DNA from 2 places in the Jeotgalibacillus haloalkalitolerans genome. Region 2 is predicted to be linked to the other one. Evidence: riboswitches for the same ligand, from Rfam matches in the RefSeq annotation. Region 2 holds a riboswitch; the other holds the start of a gene.
The links. Region 2 has a riboswitch for S-adenosylmethionine ahead of UFB30_RS14380 (bifunctional homocysteine S-methyltransferase/methylenetetrahydrofolate reductase). Riboswitches for the same ligand answer to the same signal wherever they lie in the genome.

Region 1 (9,459 bases), on a different contig from region 2:
AAACGTTACTGCAATGCTGATGGCAGCCATGATCACGGCAAGCAGCGCACTGAATGTAAAAGCTGAGAGCATATATTGCTGACGTGAAGAACCAAGTCTGATCGTGTAAGAGAATGTTTCTTTAATTAAAATGAAACCTGAGATGCCGGAGTAAATGAAAATCGCTATGGCAACTGAGATAATCACACTGCCGTTTGTATAGGTTGAAAGAACAGTGAGCGGAATCAGTGAAAAAGTGAAAATCGCCCAGAAAATCAAGACAGAAAACCGGTAATCGATCAGGAAAAACCTGACGAGAGCAGACAGCTGATTAAACATACATTTTCTCCTCCTTCTCAGTTAAATGAACCATTAGCTCCTGGATCGAACAGCGTTCTGTCGATAAGCCCATTGTCTTTGCACGGGCAGGATCGAGATCATCCCCGAAAATCAGTACACTTTTCTGACCCATAATTTCAGCGGAATGAAGGATCTGCTTTCCTTCAGTAAAGCGGTCGACCTGGGCTGCCGGTCCGCTGACCTGTAAGCTTTTCGCCATCAGCGCTTCCGCAGGCTCATGCGTCAGCAATTCACCATCTTTTAACAGCACAATTTCTTCAAAGAGGTTGCTTACTTCATCAATTAAATGAGTGGAAATAATAAAGGTTCTGGGATGGGACTCATATTCTTCAAGCAGAATATCATAAAATTTATAGCGCGCGCTCGCATCCATGCCGATATAGGGTTCATCAAAAATTGTAATGGCAGTGTGACTTGCAAGCCCGATAATAATGCTTAGTGCTGACTCCATCCCTTTAGATAAACCTTTTGCATTTTGAGAAGGAGAGAGGTTGAATGTTTTCAATAAGCGATCAGCCGTTCCCTGAGACCAGTTTGGATAAAACCGGCTCGCTGTTCTCAGTACTTCACGGATTTTCAGCTTGCGTTTAAAATTATTTGCTTCGCTGATCAGACAGATATGCTGCAGCGCGTTTCGATTATTAAAAGGTTTTTCACCATTGATCAGCACCTGACCGCCTGAAGGCTTGATATGACCTGCCATCATCTGCAAAAGCGTCGTTTTTCCCGCCCCGTTCCTGCCGAGCAGTCCGATAATCTTTTCAGGTTCAATCGTCAGGTTAAAAGGTTTTAACGCCTGCTTCCTGCCATAATGCTTCTCTAATTGCTGCACCTCAATTTTCATTTCGGGTCACCCTTTCGAAGTAGTGTATTCAGCTCACTCTCACTAATCCCCAGCTTTTCTGCCTCTGTTTTCAAAGGAACGATATAATCATGATAAAAACGATCCTTCCGTTTAGATAAGATAATCTCCCTTGCCTGATCTCCGACAAACATACCGATGCCTCTTTTCTTAAAAAGAATTTCCTGCTCTACAAGCTGGTTAATGCCTTTAGCTGCAGTAGCCGGGTTGATCTGATAAAACTTTGCGAATTCATTAGTGGAAGGAACACGATCTCCGATGCTGTAAGACCCTTCAAGGATGCCTGACTCAATCGTTTCGGCGATCTGCTGGAAAATCGGAACGTCTTCTCTCAGTTTATAGTCCATATTACCGCCCGCCTCATTGGTTAGTTACTTATGTAATTAACCATAAAACTAAATGACGTATTAGTCAATAGGTTTTGGAAATATTTTTTAGTAGGGGGGGGTTCGTAGAAAAATCGCTGTTGTTCGGAGAATGGAAGGTGATGTTCGTAGAAAAGTATGCGTGGTTCAAAGAATAGAAGAGGATGTTCAAAGAAAAAACTGTATGGTTCGTAGAAAAGTGTAATTAGACCTATACCAAAAACCACAACAAATTAAAAACCGCACCCCTTAAAGGATGCGGTCATCAGCTTATTTTGCTTCTTCAAATGCAGGGTCGTGAAATGGATGAGCGACCCAGCCTTCTTTTTCGATGAAGAGGCGTACGGCCACGACTTCGCGCTCATCTGTCAGCGTAAAGAAGTGAGGGGTGTTCACCGGTACGGAAATCACATCACCAGGTGCAAGATTTACATCAAAGTAGCCTTTTTCTTCGCTTTTGATAATGAAAATACCTGATCCGGCAGTGATGGCACGCACTTCGTCTTCTGTGTGCGTATGTACCTGCTCGAACTTTTTCAGGAGATCCTCAAGACCCGGTGTCTGCTCATTCAGTGAGATCACATCCCAGTTATGATAACCGCGTCGCTCAGCCAGTGCGCGGATCTCCCCGTCAAATACGGATAGAACAGTTTCTTTATCTTCATCAGACAGCCCCGTCACACCCTGAAGTGCTTCCGGAAGCTTTGCAGTATCCCACTTTTCATATAACACACCCTGGTCAGACAGGAATGCCTGTACCTGTTCTTCACCTTTGATAACTTCCTGTGTATCTCTGATTGTAATTGTCGCCATTATGATCTTCCTCCCTGAGTTTGTAGTCGTAATGCGAGATGTGTCTCAAATAGAAATTCAAATGCTTCAAGATGCTTTTTTGCTTCAAAAGCATTCCGCCCCCAGACGGTAATGCCGTGATTGCGGATTAGCACACCAAAAATATTTTCCTCAATCCGTTCTGCTAAAAGGTTTGCGAGATCCGGAATATGTGCCGGGTTTTCTATAATCGGCACCCGTAATACAGCGTCTTCCTCCCACAGGTTAAAAGCTTTAATGAGCTCCTGGTGCTGAAAAGTGATTTCACCTTTTTCAGCGTATAGCTCAGAAATCACATTGTTGCTGACCGTATGGATGTGGAGGGAGCAGCCTGCGTCTGTCAGTTCGTACACTTTTTGATGTAAAAGCGTCTCAGCAGAAGGCTTCAATCCGGTCTGTTCAACCGGCTGGCTGTGCTGATCCACTAACAGAAAGTCTTCATCTGTCCGCTGGTACTTATCCTTGCCGCTTGCTGTTACCAGAAATTCAAGCGGGTCATCGGATACTTTGATCGACAGGTTGCCGCTTGTACCAGGGAACCAGTTTCTTGCACCAAGAGCATCTTTTACATCGGCAAGCTCCTGCCAGCGGTTCTTAAGATCAAGTGTTTTCAACGGTGCACAACCTCCTTTGACTGTTCAAGATAGGTAACAACTTCATCAAAATGAGTAAAACGCTTGTATGGAAGATTCAGCTCCCTGCATTTTTCCTCAAGGTAATCGCCACAGACAAACACCAGGTCAGCGAGCTTTGCAGCTTCAAGATCTGTAACAGAATCGCCGATGACGATTTTCTGTACAGGCTCATCTGTAAGCTCCCTGATGATACTTGGTTTACAGCAGCCGCAATCATTTGAACAGTGCTTATCACAAGTGTGCGGCCAGGTGATTTGAATTGTATTTCCTGAAAAATCACTGCCGTTACAGTAAAGCTGATTTTCAAGGTTGTAAGGCTTTAGCATGGGCTTTACGAAAAAATCGATGCCGCCGCTGACGATATTCAGCGGGACATTTTCTTTTCTTGTATAGCTGACAAAATCACCAAAGCCATCACGGATTTCAGCCGTTTCGACAACATACTGAATGATCTCTTCTTTTAGAGAAGAAGGGAGGGTTGCGAACATTTTCCCTACGCCCTCGCGGATTGATATTTCCCGGGAAAGAATTTGATCTTTAATCGGCTCCCAGCCCGGGGGATCAAAGTGCTGCATAATTGAAATGATGTTGTCGGATTTTGTGATGGTGCCATCAAAATCACAAAAGATTACGCTTGGCATGCGCTCACCCCCATAATGCAAGTGCCTTCTCAAGCTCTGCTGACTTTGCGGCAGCATCTTCCAGCGTACCGCCTGCCTGAACTTCAGCAATCGCATCACGGAAAGCTTTTGCACCGGCTGCCGCGCCTCCAGGGTGACCGTGAATACCGCCGCCGGCATTGATAATTGAGTCTTTTCCAAAGTCCTCAATCAGCTGTGGAACCAGTCCTGGATGAATACCGGCTGATGGCACAGGGAATGCGCGTTTCAGGCGGCTGTCAGATGTAAGTGCATCCCTGATCGCAAATGTTTCGCTTTTTTCCATCGCCACACTGCCATATGGAGAAGGGAACAGCACGAAGTCTGCACCTGCAAGACGAAGCAGTTTGCCAAGCAATACCTGATTTGAAATGCCGTACAGCGGTGAAGCTGTAAATGCACCGGATACAGCAGGGTGAGCCATAATCGGTACATCAATATATGGATCTTCAGCAAGACTCTGCAGTGTATCAAGCCCGTAAGCAAAAACGTTAAACAGTAATGCATTCGCACCAAGCGAGACTGCTTTTCTTGCTTTCTCTTTTAAATCAAACGTTCTGCCTGAAAGGTTTACTGCATATAACGTCCGGTGACCTGTACGTTCATATTCTTCATTCAGCACCTTCACACCTCGGCGGATCCGGTCTTCAAAAGGGGTGAGCGGATTATCAAATAAAATCTCATCATCCTTTACAAGATCAACCCCACCTGCAGCCTGGGCACGGAGCTGTTCTTCGAAAAGATCTGTTCCGCGGCCGATCATCCCCTTGAAAATACTCATCAGAAGCGGGCGGTCATGTACGCCAAGCTTGTTTCTAATTGAATCAATTCCAAACTGGGGACCGGGGAACTGCTGCTCAAGTGCTTCATCAAGCTCAATATCTACAAGCTTTACTTCACCATCAAGTGACAGCTTTCCAAAAATCGTTGTCAGGATCGCCGGAATATCAGCGCTGAAGTTTGCCGCAGGATACGCAATCTTAATCAGTCCCGCCTTGCGCTCACCGAGGTGAGCCGCTGCATCTGAAGGCGTTGTTTCACTGACAGAGACAACTTCACCCTTATGTTTTTTTAACTGCTCCTGATCAACCGCGGGTAGGTCCGTCCATGAACCGACCGTCAGCCCAAGCGCAATAGACTCAGCCTTTTTTTCCAAATTTCCTTTTGCATCATGTACAAGATAAGTCGCTGTGATTTTTGACATAAAAGACATCCTTTCAAAAACAGAAATAAAAAATCCGCTCCCAAAGAGGAAGCGGACATCAAAATGAACGTTCTTCCTCTTATCCTTCAGCTGTCGCTGTGAGAATTAGCACCTTGAATCAGCGTTAGCCGAAACAGGTTGCCGGGTTTCATCGGGCTCGTCCCTCCACCTGCTCTTTATAAGAGTTGTATAACGTATTCAGTTAGTTTTAAAATCATGTACCGAATTATGGCAGACATCTTCAAAAACGTCAAGCAGATTTTTCAGAAAATTATATTTTTGATTTTTGAATTTATGAGTATAAATTGTGATGTGCTTTATAAATTGGCGGGTGATTTACGCTGCAGGGGGACGCTTTCCGCGGCCGGGCGGTGAGCCAGCAGGCTTCGCCATTGCCTCATCTGTCCCTTCCTGCCGCAGCCCCTTACGCTTCAATCACCCGCTGTGCAGGTACTATGATTTTTTAACAAAGTAAAAATATGAGAGATAGTTGATCAACCAACTATATATTTTTCAAAGATAACTCAGCTGTTGACCGGAGTGGAGGGCGGCGACTCCGGGACGAATAGAGGGGAGCTGAGACCCCGGAAGCCGCAGGCTGAGGAGGCTCAGCAACCTCCGTCCGGAAAGCGTCCGCCTGAAACGCAGGTCAACAGCGGTTCCCGGAAGCCCCCAAAAAATAAATTTAAAAAACCCGTTGACAAACCGTCACTCTATTCCGTAAACTTGCAATTATGAAATCGCAATAAACCAAAAACATCCAACTACATATACCACTCTTATCGAGAGTTGGCTGAGGGAATTGGCCCTATGAAGCCCGGCAACCGGCCCCGCTGTATACATAACAGCAGGGACACGGTGCTACATCCAACAGACGTAATGGTCTGAGAGATAAGAGGTCGAATCAGTCTAATTCTGCCTCTTTCTATCTTAGAAAGGGGCTTTTTATTTTTCACTTTTATAAAAAGCAATTAGTGAATTTGCACAGCAGATGATTGGAGCGTAAGGCGGCGACTCCGGGACGATTAGTTGGAAGCTGAGACCCCGCAGGCGAAGCCGAGGAGGTCTAATGGAGCCACAAAACGGCTCATCCAGGAAAGCGTCCGCCTGAAGCGGAAATCATCTGCCGGCTTGAAGCAAACAAGGAGCGTGAAACAATGGGTAAGGCAGAACGGTTGAAAAAAGCACGGCCGCCGGTACAGAAAAATACACATGATGGCAGACTTCCACCTGGTCAGACGCTGACAGAAAAATTTCCGATTCTGCATGAAGGCGAAGTCCCTGAATACAATCTTGCTACATGGGATTTCACGCTGTTTGGAGAAGGTGCAACGAAAAAGACATTCACTTATGACGAGCTCATGCAGCTGCCGCAGACGACAATCGTAAAAGATATTCACTGCGTGACAAGGTGGTCAAGGTTTGACAATGCTTTTACCGGCGTCACAATAAAGGATTTGCTGAAAGATTTTGAGATCCCTGAAGGCACGAAGCACGTTATGATTTATGGAGATCATGACTACGAGACGAACTTACCGCTTGAGGATCTGCTAAAAGAAGACATTCTGCTGGCGCACTCTTTTGAAGGGAAGCCGCTGACAGCCAAGCATGGTTATCCATTCAGACTGGTCGTACCGCACCTGTATTTCTGGAAGAGTGTGAAGTGGATCAGAGGAATTGAATTTTTACAGGAAGACCGCCCGGGGTTCTGGGAACGCAACGGATTTCACAATTACGGAGAAGTATTCAGAGAAGAGCGTTTTTCAGGAGAGGACTTAGATATTCCTGAAGATGAGTGGCATAAAAAAGAATTTGATTAAAGGAGAGGAACGTCAATGACAAATGTACGTGAGCATGTGTATGAACCATTTACTGAACAGAGTGTCCTCGTTTATTTAGAGAAAAAGGGACTCATTACAGATAAAGAGCAGGTAACGTGTAAGGAAGTTGGGGATGGTAATCTGAACTATGTGTTTATAGTAAAGGATTTGCAGACTGACAAATCGCTTGTCGTTAAGCAGGCGCTGCCTTATGCAAAGGTTGTCGGTGAAAGCTGGCCGTTATCGCTCGACCGTGCACGTATTGAACGCCAGGCACTGCAGGAAGCAGCGAAATATGTACCGACGCTTGTACCGGAAGTATTCGATTATGACGATGACTATGCAGTGACAGTAATGGAAGACCTGTCAGATCACGTGATTCTGAGAAAAGGGTTACTTGAAGGAAACCTTTATCCTCACATTTCAGAACATATCGGAACGTATCTTGCTGAAAACCTGTTCAACGCCTCTGATGAAGCGCTTGGACCGATTGAAAAGAAAAAGCTGGCACGTCAGTTTGTGAATCCGGACTTGTGTGATATTACTGAAAAACTTGTTTTCACAGACCCATATCAGAATGCTGAATCCAATTCCTACCCTGAAAATCTTCAGGAAGCAGTGGAGTCACTGTGGCAGGACGATCGTCTAATCTTTGAAGTCGCAAAATTGAAAAAACAATTCCTGACTGAAGGAGAAACATTGCTGCACGGAGACCTTCATACAGGCAGTGTGTTTGTAACGGAAGAGTCTACAAAAGTAATTGACCCTGAATTTGCATTCTATGGTCCGGCAGGCTTTGATATCGGTGCATTCATTGCTAACCTGACGCTAAACTATATTGCCCAGCAGGAAAGAGCGGATGAAAGTAATCGTCATGAGATCAGTGACTACCTGCTTGAGACGATCGAACAGACTTGGGCAGTATTTGAAAAGCGCTACCGCGAGCTGCTGTTAGAAAAAGGCTTTGAAGAGAGACAGCGGACAGATCAGTATGCAGATTACGTACTTGAAAAGATCTGGCAGGATACGCTCGGATTTGCCGGCTGTAAAACGATCCGCCGCATCATCGGCCTTGCACATGTTGAAGATATTGATGGAATTGAAGACGAAACAGGCAGACTGCAGGCACAGCAGCGCGCGATTGAAACGGGCAGATCACTGATTTTCAACCGTTCTGTATGGCGCTCGCCGAAAAGCCTGACTGCTTATCTGAAGGGGCTGGCAAAATGACGAATTTTATTAAACCGGTCATCTGGGAAGGCGATGCAATTCGTCTGTTAAATCAGCAGAAGCTTCCCCGAGAAGTGGAATATATCTTTTTAAAAACAATTGAAGATGTGTGGAACAGCATAACAGAATTGAAAGTACGAGGCGCACCTGCAATCGGGATCACAGCAGCTTTCGGGCTTGCTCTGTGGGCGAAAAACAGCGGGCTGAATGAGCTTGAGATTCTGAAGTCAGAGCTTGCTGTAAAAGCAGTCTATCTGAATTCCTCCCGTCCGACAGCGGTTAACCTGTCATGGGCGCTTCAGAGGTTACTCAAAGCAGCTGAAGAAGAAGCCTCTGCTGCGAAAGTAATTGAGCGCCTTGAAACAGAGGCAATCCTGATTCAACAGCAGGATGAAGAAACGTGTAAGCGCATTGGGGAGTACGGCTTTTCGCTGCTTCCTGATGACGCAACGGTTCTCACTCACTGCAATACAGGCGCAATCGCTACTTCCAAATACGGTACAGCACTTGGCGCATTTTATATCGCAAAAGAGCAGGGTTCTGATATTCACGTATATGCAACTGAAACGAGACCAGTCCTGCAGGGAGCAAGGCTGACTGCATGGGAACTCCAGCAGGCAGACATTGCCGTCACGCTGATCACAGACAACATGGCTGCTCATGTACTTAAAACGAAAAATATCGATGCAATTTTAGTAGGTGCCGACAGAATTACAGCCAATGGCGACACAGCAAACAAAATCGGTACATACGGCCTTGCCATTTTAGCAAAAGCCCACGGTATCCCATTCTACGTAGCTGCACCGCTATCCACCATTGATCTCGAAACAGCAACCGGCGATGACATCGTGATTGAAGAAAGGCACGCAGAAGAAATCACCCATATCGGCGGCAAGCGCATCGCACCGGAAGACATCAACGTATTCAACCCGGCATTCGACGTCACGCCACACGGTTTAATCTCAGGCATCGTGACGGAAAAAGGGATTGTGACGGGAGATTACCAGACAAAATTAAAAGCATTGTTTGAAGGTGTAACGGTTTAAAATTACTGACTTATAAAAGAATATCAAAGTTTATGCACAGCAGATGATTGGAGCGGAGGGCGGCGACTCCGGGACGATTAGAGGGAAGCTGAGACCCCGCAACCGAAGGTGAGGAGGCTCAGCAACCTCCGTCCGGAAAGCGTCCGCCCGAAGCGGAAATCATCAGCCCGAATATAGGACACCATTTTACCCTGACACTTTACCAAATTAACCTTTTAAAGGAGTGCAGAAAATGAAAAAAGGACTTACTTTACTTTTACTCTTACTAACATTCATCCTTGCAGCATGTACCGACCAGCAGCCTTCTTCTCAAGAAGAGGAAGCACCGGACGAAGCAGTAGCAGAAGAATCAACTGAAGCAGCTGAAGAAGCTTCAACTGACCAAGCCTCACAGGCAAGCGACGCAGAAATTCCGGCAGCAGTAGACAAGCCGCTTAAAATCGCTGCAATCATGGAATTTTCAACAGG
Region 2 (9,459 bases):
TCTGAATCATGTCATCTCCCCCACATTTTGTATGCTATACTATAACACGTCTTATTTACTCAGAAAGGAGGTCCCATTTCACATGCAGTGGTTAAAGAAAAGATTTATAGGCGGCAGGATACTGAAAACCGGTGTTGCGGTATTTTTAACTGCACTGATCTGTCAGTTGTTTAATTTACCTGTGGTTTTTGCAGTCATCACAGCAATTGTCACAATTGAACCGACAGCAGCCGACTCTATTAAAAAAGGCCTGATCCGTTTTCCTGCATCTGCAATCGGGGCCTCTATTGCGATGCTCGCCACTTTTCTGCTGGGCGATACAGCGATTACATATACAATTTCGGCCGTTTTGACGATCTGGATCTGTTATAAGCTGAAGCTTGATGCAGGTATGCTGGTTGCGACACTTACAGCAGTCGCAATGATTCCCGGCACAGAAGATCACTTTCTGCTTGAATTTATTAAGAGGCTCGGAACAACCGGAATCGGAATTTTAACGTCAACACTCGTGAACTTTTTACTGATGCCGCCTAAATATAAAGATCAGATTATTTCACTCATTTCAGGCGCACAATCAAAGCTCACTCAACTGCTCGCTGAAAGAATGAATGAACTGCTGGACCAGAAAAACTCACCAATGAATCTGGAATCCGCATCTAACCAGCTTCGCACCCAGCTTGACCGTGCAGATATGTTTTGCAGATTCCAGCTGCAGGAATGGCACTATCATTCATATAAACGTGAGGAAATGAATGAGATTCAGACACTGCAAAAAAAGATTTATCTGCTGAGGCAGCTGTCTTTTCATTTAGCAAACCTCATATCACTGCCATCAGATGATGCACCTGTGTGGTCAATTGAAGAAAAGCATGCCGTCCGTACACTTGTATCACAGCTCAACAACCGGATTATCAGAACGGGTGAACAGGAGCCGATGGACGCCGATGCTCTGGCGCTTCTGCGACATGAACTAAAAGGTGAGACGGATGAAGAAGAGCTGCCGGATAAAAGTTATATTTATTTTGAATTATTGACGATTCATGCACTGTTAAAGAAGCGCAGATCTTTTGTGAAGGTGCCAAGTGCGAAGCCGGAGGAGCTATAATATTAGTACATGCGAAAAGCCGGGGATTGCTCCCCGGCTTTTCATAGGTCTAAAGATACTTTTCTAAGAACATCCCCTGTTTTTCTACGAACCATGCATGGTTTTCTAAGAACATCCTCTTTTTTCTACGAACATACATTATTTATCCACGAACAGCAGTCATCTTTCTAAGAACCAACAACAACTACATCACATTAAAATACCTCGCATCAGGATGCGCAAACACAATCGCAGACACACTTGCCTCAGGTTCCATCATAAAGCCGTCTGTCAGCTGAACGCCGATCTCCTCAGGACGGATCAGCTTAAACAGTTTCTCCTGGTCCTCAAGCTCAGGACACGCCGGGTAGCCGAATGAGAAGCGCTGCCCCTGATATTTTGCACTGAAGCGTTCCTGCATTGTAAAGTCAACCGGATCCGGGAAGCCCCAGCGGTCTCTCATCTGCTGATGCAGCAGCTCTGCAAAGCCTTCAGCTGTTTCAAGTGCAAGTGCCTGAAGCGCATGACTTTCAAGAAACCTGCCTTCTTCTTTGTATTGCTGTGCTTTTTCGCGGATTCCCCTGCCGGCAGTGACAGTAAAGAATCCAACGTAGTCCATTACGCCGCTTTCTTTTGAACGGAGATAATCAGCGAGGCACAGATATGGTGCTCTTGGCTGACGCGGGAATGTAAAGCGTTCAATCTCCTGACCCGTTTCAGGGTGATAGATAATGACATCATCACCTTCACTTTGAGCAGGGAAGAACTGATAAACAGCAGCAGGTGTAATTAATCCTTCCCGCTTCACATCTTCAATGAGATGATCTACGGTTTCTTTCACCTTCAGTGTTTTTTCATCTTTTTCTTCAAGCAGCCTTGAGATTTTTCCTTTCACACCAAGGTGATGACCAAGGAGCATCTGCATATTGATATAGGCTTCAACGTGAGCGACTGAATAAGAGCTGATCACGTGGCGCTTTGTATCATTTGGTACAAATACCGTTGCTTCTGCTACAGACGGTTTTTTAAGCACACCTACTGCTGCTTCCCTTGTTGGTCTCGGCTCCTGTGCCTGAAGCTTTTCCTGTTTGGCGAGAATTTCTTCGCTGAGCTTTGCACGCTCAAGCTCATCCTGCAGCTGGTTGGCAAGGCTGAGTCCGTTCATGGCGTCTTTTGCATATAAGACGAGTCCATCATAATTGTTTGAGATCTTCGAATCTACAAATTTACGTGACAGGGCTGCACCCCCAACCAGGATTGGTACTTCAAGTCCTTTTTCACGCATATCCCCGGCAGTAATGACCATTTGCTGCGCTGATTTAACCAGCAGACCTGATAAACCGACAATATCCGGTTTTTCACGTTCAATCGCCTCAATTAACTCAGGCGGCGTTACTTTGATCCCGAGGTCCACTACCTCATATCCGTTATTACTTAAAATAATTTCAACGAGGTTTTTACCGATATCGTGCACGTCTCCTTTAACGGTTGCAAGGATCACTTTCCCTTTGGAAGAAGACTCATCAGTTGCTTCCATATGCGGTTCAAGGAAGGCAACGGCTGCTTTCATCACTTCAGCACTCTGGAGCACTTCGGCAACGATCAGCTGATTATCATTGAACAGTCTGCCTACTTCTTTCATACCCGTCATTAAAGGCCCGTTAATGATCGACAACGGCTCATCAAACTCTTTTAGTGCCTGTTCCAGGTCGGGAAGCAGTCCTTCTTTCGTTCCTTCAACGACATAATAGGCTAGCCTTTCATCCAGCGTCATATCCGGAAGATCAGAAATGGTTTCTTTCTTTTTCCCACGGTAAAATGCCGTGAAGTCAGCGAGTGTTTCGTCAGTGGTTTCAAATAAAAGCTTTTCAGCCATTTTGACTTCTTCAGGATCAATGGAGGCAAAGCGTTCAAGCTTTTCTGTGTTAACAATCGCATAATCCAGACCAGCGAGTGTACAGTGATACAGGTATACAGCGTTTAACACTTCACGTCCAACCGGCGGGAGACCGAATGAAACATTACTGACGCCCAGCACAGTCTGCGTCTCCGGAAAGGCTTCTTTAATTAACCGGATCCCTTCAACTGTGGCGTTGGCGGAACCGATATACTGCTCATCACCTGTTCCGACCGGGAAGACAAGCGGATCAAAAATAATATCTGTCGGATCCACACCGTAATCTTCTGTTAAAATTTTGTAGGAGCGTTCAGCAATTTCAAGCTTTCTTTCAGCTGTCACACCCATTCCTTTTTCATCAATCGTGCCGACAACCAGTGCGGCACCGTATTGTTTGGCAAGCGGTACAACTGCATCAAAACGTTCCAGTCCGTCTTCAAGGTTGATTGAATTGATAATTGACTTACCCTGTGAATAGCGCAGCGCCTTTTCAATGACCTTTTCGTCAGTTGAATCAATGACAAGCGGCACTTTAACTTTTTTAACGACTTCCTGCATAAAGACTTCCATGTCCGCTTCTTCTTCACGATCGGGGTCCGCAAGACAGATATCAATGACATGCGCACCCTTTTTCACCTGGGCGCGTGCAATTTCAGAAGCCTCTTCAATTTTACCTTCTGCGATCAGGCGCTTGAATTTTCTTGAGCCGATGACGTTTGTACGCTCACCGATCATCAGCGGGCGCATCGACGGATCATCATAGATCAGCGGCTCAATACCGGATACCGTGTGCTCTTTTTTAGGCTTATGTCTACGCGGCTCATAATGCTTCATGGCTTCAGCGATCGCTTTGATATGTGCAGGCGTTGTCCCGCAGCAGCCGCCAACAATGTTCAGCCAGCCTTTTTCAGCAAATCCGCTCAGCTTTTTCGCAAGGGTCTCAGGTGTTTCATGATAGACACCTTCTTCATCAGGCAGTCCGGCATTCGGATAACAGCTGACATAAGACTGATTGATTTCTGAAAGTGAACGGATATGATCCTGCATAAACTCAGGTCCTGTTGCGCAGTTCAGCCCCACGGATACAGGGTTCATATGCTCAACGCTGATATAAAAAGAGTCTATTGTCTGACCCGCAAGCGTTGTTCCCATCGGCTCAATTGTCCCTGAGATCATCAGCGGCAGTTCTTTACCTGTTTTCTTGAATGCATCCTGAATACCGAGGAAGGCACTTTTAACGTTCAGTAAATCCTGACTCGTCTCAATTAATAACAGATCCGCACCGCCATCGATCAGCCCTTTTGCCTGTTCAGCATAAGACGCTTTCAACTGTTCAAAAGTGGCGCCTCCTGTTACGCTTAACGTTTTTGTTGTAGGACCCATAGAGCCTGCAACAAATCGCGGGCGCTCTTCAGTAGACCATTTCGCAGCGGATTTTTTCGCAATTTCAGCGCCAAGACGAGACAGTTTATACGCATCAGAAGCGATATCATACTCTTCCAGCACCACGCTCATACTGCCAAATGTATTAGTTTCCACGATATCTGCACCTGCTTCAAAGTAGGCGTCATGGATTTTTTCTAATAAATCCGGACGTGTACGGTTCAGGTTTTCGTTACACCCTTCAAGGTCTTCCCCACCGAAATCTTCTGCTGTCAGGTTCGCATCCTGTAGCATCGTGCCCATCGCACCGTCCATAATCAGGATTCTTTTCTCAAGCTGTTCATTGAATAATGTGCGCACGTTGGTTTCCTCCTCGCTTTGCCGCCTGCTCATTGGCATAGCGTGTTAGTTCTGCTGTCATTTCATAGCGCATAAATGGTGTAATCAGGTAGATGCCATTAAACAGATCAAGCGCTGTATCAATTAGAGACTTTGTAATCGCAAGCCCTTCCTGATATGACTTTTCACGATCTCCTGACACTGCAGCCATGCGGTCTCTTACCTGCTCAGTCAATTTGATACCCGGTACTTCATTATGCAGAAAATCTGCATTTTTACTGCTTGTCAGCGGCATCAGACCAATATATACAGGTTTGCCAAGATCTTTTACTGCTTCAGCTGTCTGAATCAGCTTTTCCTCTGAAAATACAGGCTGACTCATAAAGTAATCAGCGCCGGCTGAGATTTTTTTCTCAAGACGCTGTACCGCTCTTTCCACACTTCTGACATTCGGGTTAAAAGCGGCGCCAATGGTAAAGGATGCTTTTTCTCCGAGGTCTTTCCCTGACATGGACATCCCGTTATTCAGCTGTTGAATCATTTCGATCAGTTCAAACGATGATACGTCGTAAACTGAAGCCGCACCAGGGAAATCCCCAACCTTTGTCGGATCACCTGTGACAGCAAGTATATCGTGAAGTCCAAGTGTATGAAGTCCCATCAGGTGACTTTGGAGGCCGATCAGGTTACGGTCTCTGCACGTTAAATGAACGAGCGGACGCACACCCTGCTGCTTAATCAAATAACCGAGTGATTCATTGGAAACGCGCGGGCTTGCCAGGGAATTATCAGCAAGTGTAACGGCATCCGCTCCTGCTGCGCCTAGTGCTTTCGCGCCTTCAATAAAGGTATCTGTATACAGCTTTTTAGGAGGGTCCAGTTCAACAATGACTGACTTGCGGTCTCTGACAATGTCTGTGAGCGGCTCAGGCAGATCCTTCTGTCTTGAGCGCACCACGATTTTTTCAGCTTTCTCTACTCTTTTTTCAGTAATTGGTTCAAGACCTTTCAAAGCCCGACTGAATGCTCTGATATGATCAGGTGTCGTTCCGCAGCACCCACCAAGCAGTCTCACGCCCTGTTCTCTGAATGCAGGCGCCACCTCTCCAAAATAATCGGCATTGTTGCTGTACTGAAGAGAACCTTCTGAGTAAGATGGAAGACTGGCATTTGGATAACAGGACAGATACGCCTTTTCCGGCAGCGGCACCTGCTCAAGTGACTTAATCATATGGAATGGTCCCTGCCTGCAATTCAGCCCGACTACATCCGCTCCAAGCTGTTCAAGCTCAAGCAGTGCTTCAGCGACCGGCTTACCATTTTGCATGACATCCGGCTCCTGAACCGAAATATGCGCGATAATTGGCAGATCCGTTTCTTTTCTGGCAATTTCAATGACTGCTGCCAGTTCCTCAAAATCGTAATACGTTTCAAACAGTAAACCGTCTACTCCCTCTAACAGTAAACAGTAAAGCTGTTCCCGGAATGTCCGCTTAATTTCATTCAGATCAATGGACTGTGGACGGAAGCTTCTGATCCCGCCGATTGTACCGAGAATAAACGTATCTTCTTTTGCCGCAGCCTTCGCGTTTTTAACAGCTGCAGTATTAATTTCTTTTACTTTTTCCTCGAGACCGTATCGCTCAAGCTTATGATAATTTGCTCCATAAGTATTTGTCTGAATGACATCTGCTCCTGCATCTATATAAGCCTGATGAATCTGCTGTATATGTGTTGCATGTGAAAGATTTAATTCTTCAAAGCACTGGTCAGAACCATATGAATACAGGAGGGTTCCCATTGCGCCATCACCAATCAGTATCCGTTTTTTCATTTCTTCAAGTAAATTCATTTCGTCACCCTTCCTGCTTAATAACGTGTATATACAAAAAAGCCCTCTTTCATCATAGATAAGAAGGCTTTAGACAACTAAGCTTCTTATCTTCCCTGCCTATTTGCAGGATGGATTTAGCACCTTTTCACTGATGTGAAGGTTGCTGAGGTTTCAACGGGCCTTGTCCCTACGCCTCTCTTGATAAGAATCCACGCTATTCAATTAATTATGACAACTTTACAAGAAAGAGGGCTGTTGTGTCAATAGGAGCGGTGATTAAAGTGTATTTAAATGTGATCTGGTTCATTCTCTTAAAAAAAGAGCCCGGGACCAGGCCTCAGACTCTTGAATCGTTTCGCTGCGCTTCAGGCGGACGCTTTCCGGACGGAGGTTGCTGAGCCTCCTCAGCCTGCGGCTTCCGGGGTCTCAGCTTCCCTCTATTCGTCCCGGAGTCGCCGCCTTCCGCTCCGCTACACTAATATTTCATTAAAAATTCTATATTTTTACTCTACATATTTAAAAACAACTTAATCTAAAGATGTAATTCCCGGCAGTCTCCATTCAACTTCTTCTTCACCGATTGTGCCTAAGAGTTTGAATGCAGTTGTTGATGCTGATTCGTATTGCAGTGAGCCTTCAGCTGTTTCTCCTGCTGCGATTGTCCATTCTGATGGATCGCCGTATGCCGTTTTCTCTTCGTCTGAAAGATCTGTCAGTGTAAAGTCTTCTGATGATAATGATACTTCTTCTTCACCGTTATTGGTCACTGTCATGTTAATTTCAAACATACGGTTTGTGTCATCGATCTGTTCTGCTACGCCTGTGTCAGTAACTGTTAGCGTGATGTCACCCGCTGTCACTTCGTCCCCAACGAGATACAGTTCAGGTTCAGCGCTTTCTTCGCTTTCAGACTCCTCTGCTGAAGTATCCTCTGTCTCTTCTGCCGCTTCTTCTGTTGCTGTTTCTTCTTCTGTTTCTGCTGACTCTGATGATTCGTCTGAGCAGGCTGCCAGCATAAGTGCAGCTGCCATTGCAGATACTAACCAAAATTTCTTCATATGGAAAACCCTCCTGAATATGTATGTCTGGGTTCAGTATGATTCGTAAATCGAAACAAATCAACTAATTACCTTTAAAAGGAAATAAGTTTAAATCTTCTCTATCTTCGCAATATTTTGTTAGAATTCATTTAAAGGAGAGATGTATAATGTGCGGAAGATTTTCGCTGGTAGAAGCGATGTATAATCTGCAGCAATATTATCAATTCGAAATGCGAGATGATTTTCTTTATACACCTAACGAAAACCTTGCACCGAGTCAGCAGGCTGCAGCTGTCGTTCAGTTAAATGGCACCCGTTATCCAGCTTCATTCAGGTGGGGGCTGATTCCGCCATTTGCAAAAGATGAAAAGATTGGTTACAAAACGTTTAATGCGCGGTCTGAAACAGTAGCAGAAAAGCCAAGCTTCAGGAAAGCCTTTGGGTCAAAGCGCTGTCTTATACCGGCAAGCTCGTTTTATGAATGGAAAAAGTCAGGGAAAGAAAAACAGCCTTTTGAGATTAAGAGGCTTGACGGAGAACCGATCACATTTGCAGGCTTATGGGAGTCATGGCGGAATGGGGACGAGATCATCAGAAGCTGTACAATCTTAACAACTGAACCAAATGATCTGATGGCTGATATTCATAACAGAATGCCCGTTATACTTGAGAAAGACAGGTTCAATCAGTGGCTGAATCCGGAAGAAAATAAAGACTCTCTTAAACAGCTCCTGAAGCCATGTGCAAACGGGCTGCTGAAGGCTGAAGCAATTTCAGACGACAGATTTAAAAGGTCCGGCACCTCTTAGTTAAGAGATGACGGACCTTTTTGTTATACACCCTGTTTTTCAAAACGGTGAAGCTTTCTATTCTCACCAATGACAATCAGAACATCGTCTTTTTCAATCCGGTCATCCCCGCTAGGTGATACAAGCATATCGTGCCTTCTGTAAATTCCGACAATGTTACAGCCAAATCGGTTTCTGACATTCAGTGCAGCGATTGTTTTGCCGATAATTTTTGGCGTTGCCTTAATTTCGACCATTGAATGCTCTTCAGACAGTTCAACATAATCAATAAAATGCTTTGAAGCCAGACGGTGGGCAATTCGTCGTGCCATATCTTTTTCGGGACGGATGACACGTGTTGCACCTATCTTTTCAAGAACCTTCTGATGATACAGACTGGAGGCTTTTACCCAGATTTCCTTGACTCCAAGATCAGTGAGAATAATCGTTGTTAAAATACTTGCTTCAATATTTTCCCCAAATGATACAACAACCAGATCAAAGTTTCTGATTCCGGCCTGAATCAGAAGCTGTTCATCCTGTGCATCTCCCTGGATGACATGTGTAGCAATATCAAAGTATTTATCCACTAACTCTGCATTGCGGTCCATCGCAAACACTTCTGCACCGATTTCGTGGAATTCTTCAACAAGATGTCCACCAAAGCTGCCCAGTCCGAGTACTGCAAATTGTTTGTTCATGTCAATCCTTCTTTCTCATTCACTTACTTTTAATAAACAATACGTGAGAGCTTATCCTCCAGGTTATTTATAAAAGTAAGCTTTTGCATCGTTTTGATCTGATGAAGAAATGGAGCGTGCTCCGGCTTCACTCCGGTTATTGTACACTCAGTTCCGAACAGTGAAAAGCCTTTAATCATTTTTATTAATTCATCAACACCTGCGTTGTCCATCTGACCGACTGATTGCAGGTCTATAATCACTTCATCGATGTGATTCGCATAAATATTATTTAAAATCCGCTGCTGATTATTTTGGATCAGAGTAACGTTTAAATCCCCGAAGATTGGGATCAGCACAATCGCACCAGTTAAATGTATGGCAGCAGTACTTAATTCATTAATACGTACAAAT

Region 1: another riboswitch for S-adenosylmethionine. It lies ahead of UFB30_RS01935 (2,3-diketo-5-methylthiopentyl-1-phosphate enolase); the one in region 2 lies ahead of UFB30_RS14380 (bifunctional homocysteine S-methyltransferase/methylenetetrahydrofolate reductase).

The regions. Positions count from the first base shown of each region.
Region 1 covers NZ_JAXQNN010000001.1:390,605-400,063, forward strand. Annotated here, with positions in the region: gene UFB30_RS01905 (hypothetical protein) at 1-318, opposite strand, end outside; gene UFB30_RS01910 (ABC transporter ATP-binding protein) at 311-1,183, opposite strand; gene UFB30_RS01915 (GntR family transcriptional regulator) at 1,180-1,548, opposite strand; gene UFB30_RS01920 (1,2-dihydroxy-3-keto-5-methylthiopentene dioxygenase) at 1,837-2,379, opposite strand; gene UFB30_RS01925 (methylthioribulose 1-phosphate dehydratase) at 2,379-3,011, opposite strand; gene UFB30_RS01930 (2-hydroxy-3-keto-5-methylthiopentenyl-1-phosphate phosphatase) at 3,008-3,673, opposite strand; gene UFB30_RS01935 (2,3-diketo-5-methylthiopentyl-1-phosphate enolase) at 3,678-4,895, opposite strand; SAM riboswitch class I at 4,972-5,080, opposite strand; SAM riboswitch class I at 5,672-5,793, shown strand; gene UFB30_RS01940 (sulfite oxidase-like oxidoreductase) at 6,053-6,715, shown strand; gene mtnK (S-methyl-5-thioribose kinase) at 6,731-7,945, shown strand; gene mtnA (S-methyl-5-thioribose-1-phosphate isomerase) at 7,942-8,991, shown strand; gene UFB30_RS01955 (sugar ABC transporter substrate-binding protein) at 9,224-9,459, shown strand, end outside.
Region 2 covers NZ_JAXQNN010000006.1:68,206-77,664, forward strand. Annotated here, with positions in the region: gene UFB30_RS14370 (FUSC family protein) at 83-1,105, shown strand; gene metH (methionine synthase) at 1,290-4,757, opposite strand; gene UFB30_RS14380 (bifunctional homocysteine S-methyltransferase/methylenetetrahydrofolate reductase) at 4,705-6,555, opposite strand; SAM riboswitch class I at 6,639-6,745, opposite strand; gene UFB30_RS14385 (DUF4352 domain-containing protein) at 7,065-7,595, opposite strand; gene UFB30_RS14390 (SOS response-associated peptidase) at 7,745-8,386, shown strand; gene UFB30_RS14395 (potassium channel family protein) at 8,410-9,066, opposite strand; gene UFB30_RS14400 (STAS domain-containing protein) at 9,096-9,459, opposite strand, start outside.